Linked DNA regions of Thioclava sp. GXIMD2076. The protein of the gene in region 1 interacts with the protein of each later gene in a pairwise test. Links are inferred from orthologs where the notes say so. Each region holds a gene or a part of one and is shown in the gene's direction. Other genes may lie near its edges. The genes, in order: rho and hfq.

Region 1 (8,727 bases):
ATCTCGGCGAGAAAATCCGCGATATCGCGCGGCGGTGCGCCTTCGGCCTCCATCGAGGCACGGATCATCTCCTCATCGATACGGGCGGGTTTGGCCACAATTTCCAGCCCCGCATTGCGCAGCAATTGAGCCCGGATTTCGGATTGGGATGCCAAGAGAATGGGGATAGTCATGTGGATAAGCCTCTCGGTAACCGTCTGTATAAAACGGGGGATAACCCCGACCTCGGGTTTTCTCCACAATTTATGGCCGGTTCTGTCAAGTCTCAGGGTGAGTCTTCCACCTGTGAATTGAGTCTTCCCCTTGCTGTGAGCGACTCATTGGGGCAAAGTTTTCCCACCATATTATCCACAGCCCGAATCGGGGTTTGCAAACTTTGCAAAGTCTTGAAAATATAAAGAATTTCTCAATTGGGGCTTGGTTTATTCGCAATGTGGGTAAATAGCTTATCCACTGTGGATAAATCAGGGAATATCCGTGGATCCACAGTATCCACAGGGCCTATAATCAACTTCTATTCTTTCTTAATATTACTTTTATATTTAGAGAGGGGTCGGCGCCTAACACCGGAGACCGGACCATGCTGACAGCCGTGCAGGATTTTCTCGCAATCCATTATCCATGGATCAAAGCGTTCCACGTGATCTCGGTTCTGGCGTGGATGGCCGGTCTGTTCTATCTGCCGCGGCTCTATGTTTATCACGTCGAAGGGCTAAGAAAGCAGGGCGTCACCCGAGGGTCTGATATGGACCAGCTGTTCCAGCATCAGGAACGGCTTCTTCTGAAGGCGATCATGACCCCGGCGATGATCGCATCGTGGTTTTTCGGGCTCTGCTTGGTAATGATCCCCGGAGTGGTCGATTGGACGATGGCATGGTCTTGGGTGAAAGCCGCATCCGTGATCGGGATGACGGGGTTCCATCACTGGCTGTCAGGACGCCGCATAGATTTCGTGAAAGGGCAGAACCGGCATAGCGGCCGGACCTATCGATTGATGAACGAGCTGCCGACGCTCTTCATGGTCCTGATCGTGTTGGCTGTGATCGTGAAATTCTAGGCAATCGTTGACTCGAGGCGCAATTTGATCTAGCGGATGACAAAACCCCGCTCGTCCTGAGCGGGAGTCACTCCTGTTTACATCGAGATTTCTTTCCGGCTGGTCCGGAAACGAGGGGAATTCATGACCGAAGAACGTCCGCATCCCGAAGATGAGCGTTTGAACCTGTTCGATCTGAAGGCGAAAAGCCCGAAGGCGCTTCTGGCCATGGCCGAGGAGTGGGAGATCGAGAACGCTTCGACGATGCGTAAGGGCGAGATGATGTTCGCGCTGCTGAAGGCGCATGCGGAAGATGATATCACCATTGGTGGGGACGGGGTTCTGGAAGTTCTGCAGGACGGTTTCGGCTTCCTGCGCTCGACCGAGGCAAACTATCTGCCGGGTCCGGACGATATCTATGTCTCGCCCGACATGATCCGCCAGCACGCGCTGCGCACGGGTGATACCGTTGAGGGCATTATCCGCTCTCCGGGCGAGAACGAGCGGTATTTCGTGCTGACCAAAGTCGAGCAGATCAATTATGAAGCGCCCGAAAAGGCGCGCCACAAGGTTGCCTTCGACAACTTGACGCCGCTCTATCCCGATGAGCGCCTGAAAATGGAGATCGAAGATCCGACGATCAAGGACCGCTCGGCACGGATCATCGATCTGGTGGCGCCGATCGGGAAGGGGCAGCGTTCGCTTATCGTGGCGCCGCCGCGTACCGGTAAGACCGTCCTGCTGCAGAATATCGCGACCTCGATCGCGAGAAACCATCCCGAATGCTATCTGATCGTTCTTCTGATCGACGAACGTCCGGAAGAGGTGACCGATATGCAGCGTTCCGTGAAGGGTGAGGTTGTGTCCTCCACCTTCGACGAACCGGCAACGCGCCACGTCGCAGTCTCCGAGATGGTGATGGAAAAGGCCAAGCGCCTCGTTGAACACAAGCGTGACGTGGTGATCCTGCTCGATTCGATCACGCGTCTGGGCCGTGCGTTCAACACCGTTGTGCCGAGCTCGGGCAAGGTTTTGACAGGTGGTGTCGATGCCAACGCGCTGCAACGTCCGAAGCGTTTCTTCGGCGCGGCACGAAATATTGAAGAGGGCGGGTCGCTGACCATCATTGCCACCGCGCTGATCGATACCGGTTCGCGCATGGACGAGGTCATCTTCGAGGAATTCAAAGGGACGGGGAACTCCGAGATCGTTCTTGACCGCAAGGTTGCGGATAAACGCGTCTTCCCGGCCATGGATATTCTCAAATCGGGCACCCGGAAAGAGGATCTGCTCGTCGAGCAGAAGGATCTGCAGAAGACCTATCTGTTGCGCCGTATCCTCAATCCGATGGGCACAACCGATGCGATCGAGTTCCTGAATTCGAAGCTCAAACAGACCAAAACCAATTCGGAATTCTTCGACTCTATGAACGGCTAAGCTGTTCCCGAGAGGGATATGATGGATACGATCTTTGCACTGGCCACTGCCCGCGGAAAAGCGGGGGTGGCCGTTATTCGTATTTCCGGGCCGAAAGCCTGGCAGGCTGCCTCGCGTCTTTGCGGGTCGCTACCGGCTGCGCGACAGACGGCCTTGAGGGTTCTGCGTCTTGACGGCGAGGTGCTGGACGAGGCGGTGGTGCTGCCTTTCGCTAAAGGGCATAGCTTTACTGGTGAAGAAGTCGTCGAATTTCATATCCATGGTGCGATCGCGACGGTGAGTGCTGTTCTGCGGGCCTTGGGTGAGGATCCGGATTTACGTATGGCTGAGGCAGGCGAATTTACCCGCCGCGCAATGGAGAATGAAAGGCTGGATCTTTCTCAGGTCGAGGGACTGGCTGATCTCATTGAGGCCGAAACAGAATCCCAGAGAAAACAGGCACTTAAGGTTCTCTCTGGTTCGGTTGGCAAGGTCGTTGAAGGCTGGCGGGAGCGGCTGGTGCGTGCCGCGGCGCTGCTGGAAGTCACGATCGATTTCGCCGATGAAGAGGTTCCCGTTGATGTAACACCGGAGGTCATGGCCGAGATTGATGCCGTTCAGATCAGTCTTGGAGACGAGATCAAGCGCTTTGGCGCGGCGGAGCGCATCCGTGACGGGTTCGAAATCGCTATCGTTGGCCGCCCTAATGCCGGAAAATCTACGCTTCTCAATGCTTTAGCAGGGCGTGAAGCCGCTATTACGTCGGAAATTGCGGGTACGACACGTGATGTGATCGAAGTGCGCATGGACCTCGCAGGATTGGCGGTCACATTGCTGGACACGGCAGGTCTTCGCGAAACCGACGATGTTGTCGAGGCTATCGGGGTAGATCGGGCGATTTCACGCGCCAATGAGGCAGATCTGCGGGTATTCCTTCTTGATGGCCAAGACCTTCCGCTCCTGACGCCTGAGGATGATGATCTGATCGTCTATGGCAAGGCCGATATTTTCGAGGGGCAGGGGCTTCGTGTCTCGGGAAAAACAGGCGCGGGCATTGACGAGCTGGTTGCGAAGATCACCGCCAAATTATTACGGCAGGCACAAGGCGCCGGGGTTATGACGCGGGAACGACATCGTGATGCGCTGATAAACGCAAACCGGGCTTTGGATTCGGCCCGAAATGAGGTAATGAGCGGTCTAGATCGCCCCGAGCTTTCCGCTATCTATCTTCGTGAGGCCGCGCGGTCGTTGGAATCCCTGTTGGGCAGGGTAGATGTCGAGAATCTCTTGGATGAGATATTCTTGAGTTTTTGCATCGGGAAATAGGAGTGTTTCACGTGAAACATTTTGACGTTATTGTCGTTGGCGGTGGTCACGCCGGTACGGAAGCGGCCCATGCATCCGCCCGCATGGGAGCAAAGACTGCTTTGGTAACGCTTCGGCGCGATGCCATCGGGGTTATGTCTTGCAATCCTGCTATTGGTGGGCTCGGCAAAGGACACCTCGTTCGGGAGATCGACGCCATGGACGGTGTCATGGGGGTTGTCGCCGACCGTGCCGGGATTCAATTCAGGCTCTTGAACCGCCGTAAAGGACCTGCGGTACAGGGGCCGCGTGCTCAGGCGGATCGAAAGCTCTATCGCGAGGCTATGCTCGAACTTACCGAACTGCAGGAAAACCTTTCGATCATTGAAGGGGAAGCCGTCGACTTGCTTACCCTTGACGGGCGCGTCAGCGGGGTAACGCTCGCAGACGGATCCGAGGTCCGCTGCCGGTCGGTAATTTTGACAACAGGGACCTTCTTGCGCGGCGTAATCCATATCGGTGATAAAAGCTATCCGGGCGGACGGATGGGGGATCGCCCTTCGGTTCCGCTCGCGGATCGACTGGACTCGCTCGCCTTACCGCTTGGACGTCTTAAGACGGGCACACCGCCAAGGCTTAATGGGAAAACTATTGATTGGTCTATCCTCGAGAGCCAGCCCGGGGACGACGATCCTGTGGTCTTCAGCTTTATGAATACGAAGCCATTCGCGAAACAGATTTCCTGCGGGATTACGCATACTAATGAAGCGACCCATCAAATCATCCGTGATAATCTTTCCCGTTCGGCTATGTATGGCGGTCATATCGAGGGGGTAGGGCCCCGTTACTGCCCGTCGATCGAAGACAAAATTGTCAGGTTTGCCGATAAGACATCTCATCAGATTTTCCTCGAGCCCGAGGGGCTTGATGACGATACCGTCTACCCAAATGGTATTTCCACCTCGCTACCTGAAGATGTTCAGACCGATTATGTTCGGTCTATTCGTGGCTTGGAGCAGGTCGAGATTCTACAGCCGGGCTACGCTATAGAATATGATTACGTCGATCCGCGTAGCCTCGATGCGTATCTTCAGGTTCGTAATCAGCCAGGGCTATATCTCGCTGGTCAGATTAATGGCACCACTGGCTATGAGGAGGCAGCTGCACAGGGTCTGGTTGCCGGACTTAATGCGGCAGCTTCGGCGCTAGAGAAGGAGGCTGTCGAGTTTTCACGCACACAGAGTTATATCGGAGTGATGGTCGATGATCTCATTACTCGCGGAGTAACCGAACCCTATCGGATGTTTACCTCGCGGGCCGAGTTCCGACTTTCCCTTCGCGCCGATAACGCGGATCAACGCCTTACGCCCTTGGCAATGCGGATTGGCTGCGTATCTGATAAGCGTATTACGCAATTCTCTATTAAGCAGGAAGCGCTAGTGCATGGGCGTGGAAAGCTTGACGCATTGTCGCTTACCCCGAAAGAGGCCATTGAAGCGGGCTTTAAAGTAAATCAAGATGGGCAGCGTCGTTCTGCATTCTCGTTCCTGTCATTCCCTGACATAACATTCGAAGATCTCAAAGCGGTCTTCCCAGAATTGTCCGAGATTGAATCCCCGATTGCGGATCAGCTTTCAAAAGATGCGCTATATGCCAATTATCTGGTTCGACAGGATCGCGATATTGCAGCGATGCAGAGAGATGAAGCTTGGAAGATTCCTTCCGATTTCGAATATGGTTCGCTTTCGGGGCTTTCTAACGAGCTTCGTTTAAAGCTCAGTAAAGCGCAGCCAAGCACGTTAGGGCAGGCGGGGCGTGTCGACGGGGTAACGCCCGCAGCCCTTGCTCTCATTCTTGCGAAGCTTCGGCAATCGCGTAAAATCAAAACGGCTTGACGTCTATGTCTATACACCAATTCCCTGCCGATGTTTCACGTGAAACAATTGAGCGCTTCGATCTCTACGAAGCGCTCGTCTCAAAGTGGAATCCTGTAATCAATCTGGTTGCAAAATCTACGGTCTCGGATTTTAAGCATCGGCATCTCCAAGACTCCATTCAGGTATATCAAAACGATGTGAGCTGGACGCGGTGGGTTGATATGGGGTCCGGTGGCGGATTGCCTGGTATTGTCGTTGGCATTATCGCAGCTCAAAATAAACCAGATGCCGAGATCCACTTGATCGAGAGTGATCAGAGAAAATGTGCATTTCTTCTGACATGCGTGCGCGAATTGGGGTTGAATATAAAGGTTCATAGTCAACGTATCCTCGAAATTCCCTCCTTGGCCGCAGATATTGTCTCTGCTCGCGCGCTTGCGTCGCTTGATATGCTTCTCGAGTTCGGGTGTCATCACGGAAATAAGACGGCTACTTTTCTGTTTCCGAAGGGCGCAAACTGGAAAAGTGAAGTGGCAGAAGCTCAAAAGACATGGACCTTCGAGTATGAAGCACTTAAAAGCGTCACAGATCCGGATGCAACAATACTGAAAATCGCAGGAGCACAGCGTGTCTGAGCAGTCCTTTATGAAGGCACCACGCATTATTGCCGTTACCAACCAGAAGGGTGGGGTTGGTAAAACAACCACAGCGATTAATTTAGCTTGCGCTTTGATTGAACAAGGGTGCCGGGTCTTGGTGGTTGACCTCGATCCTCAGGGCAATGCATCGACAGGTCTTGGTGTCGAGCTAGAAGATCGGGACTTCAGCACCTACGACCTACTCACAGCGGATGCAGAACCCGCCGATATAATCCGGAAAACGGAGTGGGATGGACTATGGTTGAGCCCCGCGACCACAGATCTTTCCTCCGCAGACATGGAACTCCATGATGTGGATCAGCGGAGCTTCCTCCTTCAGAAAGCGCTACGCTCGGAGCATATAAACGACTTCGAGTTTGACTATATTCTTATTGATTGCCCGCCATCTCTTAGTCTTCTGACCGTTAATGCGATGGTTGCGGCGGATTCCGTTTTGGTTCCGCTACAAGCGGAGTTCTTTGCTCTTGAAGGCCTCTCGCAGCTCATGCTTTCGGTGCGAGAAGTGCGGCAAGGCGCCAATCCTTCACTTCGTATTGAGGGGGTTGTGCTGACGATGTATGACGTTCGCAATAATCTCTCCCAGCTTGTAGAGGCGGACGCCCGCGCAACGCTTGGAGAAATCGTGTTCAAGACAATGATTCCGCGGAATGTGCGGATCTCCGAAGCGCCATCCTATGCCCAATCCGTACTGCATTACGATAGTAGCTCGCGAGGGGCGAAGGCCTATCGCGCACTTGCCAAAGAATTATTGGAACGCCATGAAAGCGTTAAGCCGCAGGGGGCCGTATGAGCAAGAAGCCTGAACGCCGTGGACTTGGGCGCGGATTAAGCGCCTTGATGGCTGATGTAAATCTAGAACCCAATCAGGATAATACGGTGCCGCGTCGTCCCGAAAGCTTCATTCCGATCGAGAAAATCGAGCCTAATCCCGAGCAGCCGCGCCGTCATTTTGACGAGCAGGCTCTTCAGGAACTCGCGGATTCCATCCGTGAGAAAGGGGTCATTCAGCCTCTGATCGTGCGGGCACATCCCAAAACGGCCGATATGTACGAGATTGTTGCGGGGGAGCGCCGCTGGCGCGCGTCGCAACTCGCGCAGCTACATGAAGTTCCGGTTATCATTCGCGAGTTTAACGATACCGAAGTTCTGGAAGTCGCGATTATCGAGAATATCCAGCGCGCCGATCTTAACCCGCTGGAAGAAGCTCTCAGCTATCGGCAGTTGATGGACCGGTTCGGACATACTCAGGAAAAGGTCGCAGAAGCGCTCTCGAAGAGCCGTAGTCATATCGCAAACCTTCTTCGCCTGCTCAACTTGCCGAATGAAGTTCAGGATTATCTCCGCGATGGACGTCTGACGGCAGGTCATGCGCGTGCGATGATTACCGCAGATGACCCGGTGGCATTGGCCAAAGAGGCCGTCGCAAAAGGTCTTTCGGTGCGGGAAGTCGAGCGCAAAGCAAAAGCACCTGTGGGGGAGAAAAAGCCTAAGGCCCGTATCGCCCCCGAGAAGGATGCAGATACACGGGCGCTGGAAGCAGATCTCTCGGCCACTATTGGCATGAAAGTCGAGATCAACCATAAAGGTGAGGAAGGTGGAACAGTTGTTCTGACCTATAAAGACCTCGAACAGCTTGATGCGATCTGTCAGGCGCTAACCAAGATCTAATCGGGCAACAGCTCTCTGATCACGGCGTTCAATACCGCGCGTCCCTCACGGGTCGCGCGTATTTTGTTGTCATCTGCCTCTATCATACCAATGCTGGTAAGATGAGCGAGACGTTCTTCGTTGAAATCAGCGCGGCTCAGAGCAATGTAGCGTTGCCGGTCGAGCCCTTCGGCAAGACGCATACCGAATAGAAGGAACTCCGTTACCTCCTCGTCGCGACGCAATGCTTCGCGAAACGCCTCGCCGGAACCCGTTTTCTTCACCTGGCTCAGCCACGCACCGGGTTGTTTCAGGGTGTCCGTGGCATGACGGATACCGTTGCGGGTCAGGCGGCCATGCGCCCCTGGACCAATGCCGAGATAATCGCCATAGCGCCAATAGATGAGGTTATGGCGACTTTCAGAGCCTGATTTGGCATGGTTAGACACTTCATATGCCGGAAACCCTGCAGCTTCTGCCAGATCTTGTGTAAGCAGATACATATCGGCCGCACTGTCATCGTCGGGTATGCCTTTCAGCAAGCCGCGCTCTGCCCGTGCGCCGAACACGGTCCCGTCTTCAACGGTAAGTTGATAAAGAGACAGGTGATCAATCGCCATCGAGAGGGCTTCATTCAGCTCCTGTCGCCAATGATCGAGCGTCTGGTCCTGTCGCGCGTAGATAAGGTCGAAGCTCACACGGTCAAAGACGGAGCGCGCGATATCAAAGGCTTTGCGTCCTTCCGCGGCCGAATGCATTCGGCCCAGCTTGCGTAGATCGGCATCAT
Region 2 (8,631 bases), 1.3 Mb from region 1 along the record:
TATCGACCAGTTGTTGGTAGTTGTTTCACGCGCGATGGAAACATCGAGGCTGCGCCGCGAGAATTCCACGCTCAAGCGCCGCGACATGCAGACGGGCGAGATGCTGGGCGAGAGTGCCGCTTTCAAGAAGCTCCGAGATCAGCTTGATAAGGTTACAAAATCCAATGGTCGCGTGATGCTGACCGGGGAGCCGGGGTCTGGCAAGGAGACGGCTGCGCGCTATATCCATCAACTCTCCACCCGTGCGACCGCTCCTTTTATCACCGTCAACTCGGCCTCCATCGAGCCTGACCGTATGGAAGAGGTTTTGTTTGGCCGCGAGACGCCCGAGCGCGGGATCGAGAAAGGCCTGCTTGAACAGGCGCATGGCGGCGTTGTCTATTTCGACGAAGTCGCGGAAATGCCGCTTGGCACGCAGTCGAAAATCCTGCGTGTCCTCACCGAGCAGCAGTTCCTGCGCGTTGGCGGGGCCGATAAGGTGCGGGTAGATCTGCGCGTGATCAGCTCCACCACACGCGATCTCACCGTAGAGATCGCCTCGGGCCGCTTCCGTCAGGAGCTCTATGACCGGCTGAATGTCGTGCCGATCGCGGTTCCCGGCCTCGCTGACCGGCGTGAGGATCTGGCGCTTCTGGCCGAGTATTTCCTCGTGCAGTTCAACGAGACGCAGGGGCTGCCGCTGCGCAAATTGTCGGGCGATGCGCTGGCGATGATGCAGACGATGGAATGGCCGGGTAATATCCGCCAGCTGCGCAATGTGATCGAACGACTGCTGATCCTCGGCGATGGCACGGGCGAGATCGAGGCGCGCGAGCTGCAGGGTGACCAGCCTGTGGAGACGGAATCGAGCCGCATCGTGCTGTCGGGCCAGCTGGCGACATTGCCGTTGCGCGAGGCGCGCGAACTGTTCGAGCGCGAGTATCTTCTGACCCAGATCAACCGGTTTGGCGGCAATATTTCCCGCACGGCGAATTTTGTAGGCATGGAGCGTTCAGCGTTGCACCGTAAACTGAAATCGCTCGGCGTCGTGACCGGCGTCAAGTCCGGTGGCCGGATGGCGCGGATCGAGGAAGATGCGGAATAGGGCGCGATAGGTCGGGGTGATTGACCCTTGCCGCGCTGCCGCATAAAACCGAGACCAACGAGTTGCGGAGGGTCGCATGAGGGTGATTATTTGTGGGGCCGGTCAGGTCGGTTGGCAGATCGCGCGGCATCTGTCGGGCGAGCGCAATGACGTGACGGTGGTGGATAGCAATCCCGAACTGGTGCGGCGGGCCTCCGATATGCTGGATGTGCAGGGCACCGTAGGGTTTGCCTCGCATCCTGACGTTCTCGAGGCGGCTGGTGCGCGCGATTGCGACCTGATTATTGCCGCAACCCATTCGGATGAGGTCAATATGGTGACCTGTCAGGTGGCGCAATCGGTCTTCGGGATCACGCGCAAGATTGCCCGCCTGCGGTCGCAGAGCTATCTCAACCCTGAATATCGCGATATCTACCGCCGTGACCAGTTGCCGATCGATGTGATCATCAGCCCCGAGCGCGAGGTTGCCGAGGCGGCATTGCGCAGGCTTCTGGCACCGGCGACCTTTGATACCGAAAGTTTCATGGAAGACGAGCTGCGGCTGATGGGGATCGTACTGCATGACGATTGCCCTGTTCTTTCGACGCCGCTGCGTCAGCTTACCGATCTTTTCTCGACGTTGCGCGCCATCGTTGTGGGGGTGCGCCGCGAAGGTCGGCTTTTTGCGCCGGAACCGAATGACCAGCTGTTTTCCGGCGATCAGATCTATATCTGTTCGCATCGCGACGATGTTTCGCGCACGCTCGAGATATTCGGCAAGAACGTCCATAAACAGGAGCGTATCCTGATCATTGGCGGTGGGAATGTCGGTCTGGCAGTGGCCAAGAAGCTGGAGGCGCGAAGCGACCGGACACGCGCCAAGATTATCGAGATGTCGCGCGAGCGTGCCGAGAAAGCCGCGGATTCGCTCGAGCGCACTATTGTTCTGCATGGTGATGGCATGTCACAGGAGCTGCTCGAGGAGGCCAATGTTGCCTCGACAGATGCAGTTCTTGCCGTAACCGATGATGATAAAACCAATCTTCTGGTCGCGGTGCGTGCCAAGCAGGCCGGGTGCAAGATGGCGATCACGCTGGTCAATGACCCGACACTGATCCCGATGATGGAGCCGCTGGGGATTGATGCGCAGATCAACCCGCGCGCCACTACCGTATCGTCCATCCTGCGCCACATCCGTCATGGCCGCGTCCGCCAGATCTATTCGATCGGGGATGCCGAGGCGGAAGTGATCGAAGCACAGGTTTTGGGCACGTCACCTTTGTCGGGGAAGCTGCTGAGAGATATCGATTTTCCCGAAGGCGTGCTGATGGGGGGGCTGAAGAAGGGCGAAAAGGTCGTGGTTCGCCCGCGTGCCGATACGCGGATTGAGGAAGGCGATGTGATCGTACTCTTCGCGTTGGCCGATGATGTGGCCGAAGTGGAGCGCCTGTTGCAGGTCTCCATCGATTACTTCTGAGGACCCGCCAATGCGGTCCAATCTGCGTAATCTGCCGCTTTTCGTCATTCTGGTCGCTGTGTCCGGCCTGATGATGTATGTGCCGGCAATGCACGCGCTGACGCTCCACCAGCACGAAGTCGCGCGGCCGTTCTTCTATACCGGAACGCTCCTTCTTTTTGTTTTCATGCTGTTGTCTCTGGCAACAGTGGCAAACCGACGGGGTCCTCGCGAGCGGTCATCGCTTCTGACCATGGTTGGCGCGTTTACCGTAATGCCGCTTATTCTCGCGATCCCCTTTCATGAGGTGATGCGGGATACATCGCTCTTCAACGCGTGGTGGGAGATGGTCTCGGCCTTTACGACGACGGGCGGCACGCTCTACAGTCCGGCGAGGCTCCCTCCGTCGCTACATCTGTGGCGCGCGATGGTCGGCTGGTCGGGTGGTTATTTCATGCTGGTGATGACCATCGCCGTGCTCGCTCCCTTGCGTGTGGGCGGCTTCGAGATCTTCTTTGCTGGCGGTCCTGGTGGCGAGGTGAAGGATGTAAACCTTCGCGGCAGCCAGCGCGGCGTTGTCTCGCGCGATAGGCTAGTGGATTTCGCACTGCAGCTGCTTCCTGTTTATGCCGGACTTACCGGTGCGTTATGGGTTCTTCTTCGTATCTCGGGTGAAGATAATCTGATTGCGCTCTGTGCCGCCATGTCTACGTTGGCGACCTCCGGTATCCTCCCGACCAGTTCTTTGGCATCCGGGCAGAATTCGGTGCTGACCGAGGTGATCATCTTCGTCTTCTTCCTTCCCGCATTGTCGCGCCGGTTCTGGCCCGGGGATGGAGAAATGCGTGCAACCAAACAGTTGCGCGACGATCCCGAACTTCGACTTGCGGCGATGATCGTTTTTCTGACCGTCGTGGTGCTGTTTTTCCGCCACTGGATGGCCGCGCTGGATACGGATAACCATCCGGGACTTCTGGTCGTGCTCCGGACGATTTGGGGGGGGCTGTTTACCACGCTTTCCTTCCTGACCACGACCGGATTTGAATCGAGCGGTTGGGAAGATGCCCGCGCCTGGGCAGGACTTGGCACCCCCGGGCTCATTTTGTCGGGGCTGGCCATCATTGGCGGTGGCATCGCGACAACTGCGGGCGGAGTGCGTCTGCTGCGGGTCTATGCCCTGATCCGCCATGGCGAGCGGGAACTGGATCTACTGCTTTATCCGAGCTCGGTCGGCGGCGGCGGGCAGGCGGCGCGCAGATTGCGCCGCAAGGGCGCGTTCGTGGCCTGGATCTTCTTCATGCTCTTCGCGATCTCGATTGCCGTGGTCATGGTCGCGATCTCCTATACCGGCCTCGATTTCGATCCGGCCATGATCTTTACGATCGCGGCTTTGTCCAATACCGGCCCGCTGACCGCAGTCGCGGGGGATTTTCCGCTGGCTTGGGGGGATTTGAGCACAGCCGCGAAAGCTATTCTTGCAGGGGCTATGGTGTTGGGAAGGCTTGAAACTTTGGCGATTATCGCGCTGTTCAATCCAGAGCTGTGGCGAAAATGAGTGCTTTATGGGCACGTTTTTCAACCGATGCAGCGTCGATGCCGATTTGGGGTGGAAACTCGCGTTAACTTGAGCATACTCGGGCCAGAGTGGGACGAGCCAACGTCCCCGAAATGCTAAAAGAAAAGGCAAAATAAAATGGCTGCCGATAAACAAAACCTGCAGGACGCGTTTCTGAACCATGTCCGGAAGACCAAAATCCCGGTCACGATCTTCTTGATCAATGGTGTGAAACTGCAGGGGGTTATCACTTGGTTCGATAACTTCTGCGTCCTTCTGCGCCGCGACGGCCAATCCCAGCTTGTCTACAAGCATGCGATCTCGACGATCATGCCGGGGCAGCCGATTTCCTTGTATGAAGGCGACGACTGAGTCCGATTTGAGCGATACTATTTCCCAAGATAAGGTCCTGACGCGGGCCTATGTGCTGCATCCTGACCTCAAAACCGGGGACGGGATGCGTTTGCCTGAGCACGGGCTCGCAGAGGCGGTGGCTCTGGCCGCCGCTTTGCCCGATCTCGATGTGGTCGGTTCCGAAATCGTCCGCTTGCCCAAGCCGCATGCCGGACATCTTTTTGGCACTGGCAAGATGGATGAGCTCGGGCAGAAGCTCCACGATCTGGAGATCGATCTCGTGCTGGTAGATGGGCCAGTGACGCCGGTCCAGCAGCGCAATCTCGAAAAGGAATGGAAGGTTAAACTTCTTGACCGAACCGGTTTGATTCTCGAGATTTTTGCCGATCGCGCCCGCACCCGTGAGGGTGTGTTGCAGGTTGAACTCGCAGCGCTCAGCTATCAGCGGACGCGGCTTGTGCGGGCATGGACCCACCTCGAGCGTCAGCGTGGCGGGCTCGGGTTCGTCGGTGGTCCCGGCGAGACACAGATCGAAGCTGACCGTCGAGCGATTGACGAGCAGATGGTGCGTATCCGCCGGCAGTTGGCCAAGGTTGTCAAAACCCGCGAGCTTCATCGGGCCTCACGCCGCAAGGTGCCATTTCCGATCATCGCGCTCGTGGGCTATACAAACGCCGGAAAGTCGACCCTTTTCAACAAGGTAACGGGTGCGGATGTGCTGGCAAAAGATATGCTCTTTGCCACGCTCGATCCCACGATGCGCGGGGTGACGCTGCCCTCGGGGCGCAAGGTCATCCTGTCGGATACGGTGGGATTTATTTCCGAGTTGCCCCACCAGTTGGTCGCCGCTTTCCGTGCGACGCTGGAAGAAGTGCTCGAAGCAGATCTGATCTTGCATGTGCGTGACATCTCGCATCCGCAGAGCGACGCGCAAGCCGCGGATGTGGAAGACATTCTCGAGAAGCTCAAAGTCGACGAGGATGTGCCGTTCATCGAGGTCTGGAACAAACTCGATCTTCTGAGCGAGGAGACCCATGCCGCAACGGCGCTGCAGGCCGAGCGCCGTGAGGATGTCTGCGCGATTTCGGCGCTGACAGGCGAAGGGTTTGAGGCACTTCTTCTGTTAATCGAGAAACTGCTCGGCGAGGAGCGGATAAGCGAGGAAATCGTTCTCCCATTCGCGGAAGGCCGCCGTCATGCGTGGCTGCATGCGGAAAATGTTGTCCGCGAAGAGGCCCAGACCAAGGAAGGCTGGGTGCTGCAGGTCGAATGGACAGGCTCGCAGAAGGGCCGTTACAACGCCCTGTAGCGCACAGTTATACAAGAACATCAAAAAGGCGCGGCAAGCATTTTGCCGCGCCTTTTTTATCCAATGTCAGCTGGCGGGAACCAATTTGGTGATGCCTGCCGCAGCGGCTCGCGCAAGCGCCGGATCAAGCGACATCGGGATATATTCCCCGCGCCGCCACAACTCCGACAGGTCGTCATAGTGGCGCGAGAAGGGATGGCCCGACTGACCGGTTGCGGTGATGAAGACAGAGCTGTCCGGATCGGCCAGATCATAGACGCCGCGATAACCTGCCGCCTGAACATTGGTATAGGGCTCGGGGCCCGTGCCGATGGTCTTGCCGCGCATCAGCGTGAAATCACCGCCCGAGGAGGACTGCCGGATATTGGCGAACCAGCCGATCAGGGGCATGTTCTTCAGGACCGGATGATCCTGATGCGCCTCATGCGCATCCCCCCAGCGCCAGCTTTCGATGTTGGGGCCGTATTTCTCCTTGAGGTCAAGAAGGGCGGCATCAAGCGAGGTTTTGGCGATCTGGGCACAGGTTTCCTGCGTGCCCGACTGGATGATATTGCACCAGTGCGCCGCGCCCTGACTATTGCGGAAGACGCGCTCGATAAAGAGCGGATCGAGGGCTGTGAACTTGTCGGCCAGTGGACCCAGCTCGTCGCGGATCAGCCGCGATTGCAGCTCGCGCATCCACGCGGCATAGATCAGTGGCTCGGGAAGATGCTCGGACATCTCGCCATCCCATGCCGCCAGCAGCTCGAGCGCGCGCTGGCGCAGGCGATCGGGCGTGCCATCGGGAGCAGGTGTGCCGGTATACCACAGATCGGCCCCGACCAGCGGCAGCAGGTTGCGCGCCGCAGGGCTGACGGTGTCGAGCTGGGCCGACATGAAGCTCTCGCGCGAATGCACCTCGCGGTCGCTCAACAGTTTCGTCAGACGCTGGATACGCTGGCTATCACCCCAGTCGAAGGTGACATTTGCGGGAAATTTCGTGTCGGTGACCTTGTTATTGGTGTTCATCACGACGCCATCGGCCGGATTGATCTCGCGCGGGTTGTCGGCATAGGGCAGGCGGCCCGACCAGCGGTTTTCCGGCAGCCAGCCCGCGGAGGGCATGCGGCCTTCGGTCTGGTTTTGCGGATCGCGCTTGGGGATCGCGCCGATCAGCACCCGCCCGACTTCTTTCTGGTCGGCGACCACAAGGTTCTGCGCGGGCGTGATATAGTCCTCACCGGCCTTGATCGCGCTCTCGACATCACTCGCACGCATCAGCTTCATCGCCGCACTCATCGAGGTGTCATGCGGGTCGAGGGCGGTCCAGTCGACCGACATCACCGATCCCTTCGGCGTCACGGTCCCGAGGTCGAAATGGGTGCCGGGCAGCACCGGACCATTATCGGTCGCTCGGAGCGTCAGGGTGATTGGCTGGCTGTCCTTGATCTTCAGGATCGTGCGCTTGGTAGTGAATTTTTTCCAGCCATCGGGGGTGCGGTAGGTTTCGCGATCGGCAGGGTTTACCTGCTCGACATGAAGGTCCATGTCGTCGACATAGGCGCCAGTGACCCCCCATGCCATATGCTCGTTACGCCCTGTGATGATGAGCGGAATGCCCGGAATGGTGCCGCCGATCACGCCGCCACCGGCAAGCTGGAGCCGGGCCAGATACCATAGCGTGGGGGCCGTCAGCCCCATCTGCGGGTCATTGGCCAGAAGCGATCCGCCCGCGGCAGAACGGTCGGGCGCTGCGGCCCAGGCGTTCGAGCCTGCCTCGAGACCGGCTGCCGGAAATGGCGAGAGCGGCTCGGGCGCATCCTCCTGTTGCACGGCGCGGGGCACATCGGGGAAGAGCGTGTGGTAATCGGGCAGGGCGCTGCTTGGTGTTCCGGGCATATCGGGGAGCAGATCGCGAACCCAGGACGGATCGAGCAGCGAGACACGGGCGCGCAGCACCTCACGCGTGAACTGGTTGTTCTGCTCAACGGCCAGCAGCTTTAGGATCGCCAGCGAGTCCGCAGGCGTCCAGTAGGAGATCGAGTTGTCGAAGAGGAAGAATTCGGGCGCACCACGCCCCATGGCACCCTTGTTGACCTGCGCGATCCATTGATTGACGCCTGCTGCATACGCCTCGAGTGCGGCCCTGGTCTGGGCATCCTGCGCATCGACCGAGGCGACAGCTGCATCATAGAGCCCCAGACGCCGCATCAACTCGTCGGTCTTTACCGTGCTCGGCCCGAAAACCTCCGAAAGCCGCCCCTGAACCGTCCGGCGCAGCATCACCATTTGCCATAGCCGATCCTGCGCATGGGCGAGGCCCAAACCGAAGAACACATCAGGATCGGTCTTGCCGAAGATATGCGGCACATCTTCCGTTGAGCGCACGATTTCGACCGGCGCGGTGATCCCCGAGACTTTATAGGTTGCATTATAATCGGGCAGGGAGCGCGAGGCAAAATACCAGATCCCGACCGCGCCCAAAACGACTAAAACAATGACAAAACTGGTCAGTCGCACCATCCAGCGGAAAAGTGAGTACATGAGTGCTCCGGTTGGGTCTGCAAAAGTTGCGCCGGATTTGACCAGCGGGGGTTGCGGCTTAGTAAGTCAGGTATGACAAAGGATCAACGCGCGTTTGCGCGAGATTGCCAATACTGTGCGAATACTGTGAGGGAGTTTACCGATGACGAAAATCGCTTTTCTGGGGCTCGGGGTGATGGGCTATCCGATGGCGGCGCATCTGAAGGATGCCGGCCATGAGGTGACTGTTTATAACCGCACGACCGCGAAGGCCGAGGCCTGGGTTGCCGAACATGGCGGGGCCTTCGGGACAACGCCCGCGGAGGCTGTGAAAGACGCCGAGATCGTGATGACCTGTGTCGGCAATGACGATGACCTGCGCATGGTCTGTG

The links.
Region 2: the proteins of rho (region 1) and hfq interact in binary tests that used the Escherichia coli proteins (3 or more experiments, as listed by UniProt). The link is inferred for Thioclava sp. GXIMD2076 from one-to-one orthologs.

The regions. Positions count from the first base shown.
Region 1 is NZ_CP149932.1:853,705-862,431, forward strand. The notes cover bases 496-3,326. They hold rho (transcription termination factor Rho), read left to right. Parts: upstream 496-1,180; coding sequence 1,181-2,473; downstream 2,474-3,326. Other genes in these bases: WDB91_RS04205 (CopD family protein), read left to right, coding at 581-1,057; mnmE (tRNA uridine-5-carboxymethylaminomethyl(34) synthesis GTPase MnmE), read left to right, coding at 2,495-3,326. Also shown: WDB91_RS04200 (Maf family protein), read right to left, coding at 1-173; more of mnmE, read left to right, coding at 3,327-3,778; tRNA uridine-5-carboxymethylaminomethyl(34) synthesis enzyme MnmG, read left to right, coding at 3,790-5,652; 16S rRNA (guanine(527)-N(7))-methyltransferase RsmG, read left to right, coding at 5,658-6,269; WDB91_RS04230 (AAA family ATPase), read left to right, coding at 6,280-7,083; WDB91_RS04235 (ParB/RepB/Spo0J family partition protein), read left to right, coding at 7,080-7,961; radical SAM family heme chaperone HemW, read right to left, coding at 7,958-8,727. UniProt on the Escherichia coli protein: Facilitates transcription termination by a mechanism that involves Rho binding to the nascent RNA, activation of Rho's RNA-dependent ATPase activity, and release of the mRNA from the DNA template.
Region 2 is NZ_CP149932.1:2,147,092-2,155,722, forward strand. The notes cover bases 3,095-5,829. They hold hfq (RNA chaperone Hfq), read left to right. Parts: upstream 3,095-4,212; coding sequence 4,213-4,446; downstream 4,447-5,829. Other genes in these bases: WDB91_RS10610 (potassium transporter TrkG), read left to right, coding at 3,095-4,074; hflX (GTPase HflX), read left to right, coding at 4,532-5,737; WDB91_RS10625 (penicillin acylase family protein), read right to left, coding at 5,804-5,829. Also shown: WDB91_RS10600 (sigma-54 dependent transcriptional regulator), read left to right, coding at 1-1,084; Trk system potassium transporter TrkA, read left to right, coding at 1,161-2,540; more of WDB91_RS10610, read left to right, coding at 2,551-3,094; more of WDB91_RS10625, read right to left, coding at 5,830-8,260; WDB91_RS10630 (NAD(P)-dependent oxidoreductase), read left to right, coding at 8,403-8,631. UniProt on the Escherichia coli protein: RNA chaperone that binds small regulatory RNA (sRNAs) and mRNAs to facilitate mRNA translational regulation in response to envelope stress, environmental stress and changes in metabolite concentrations.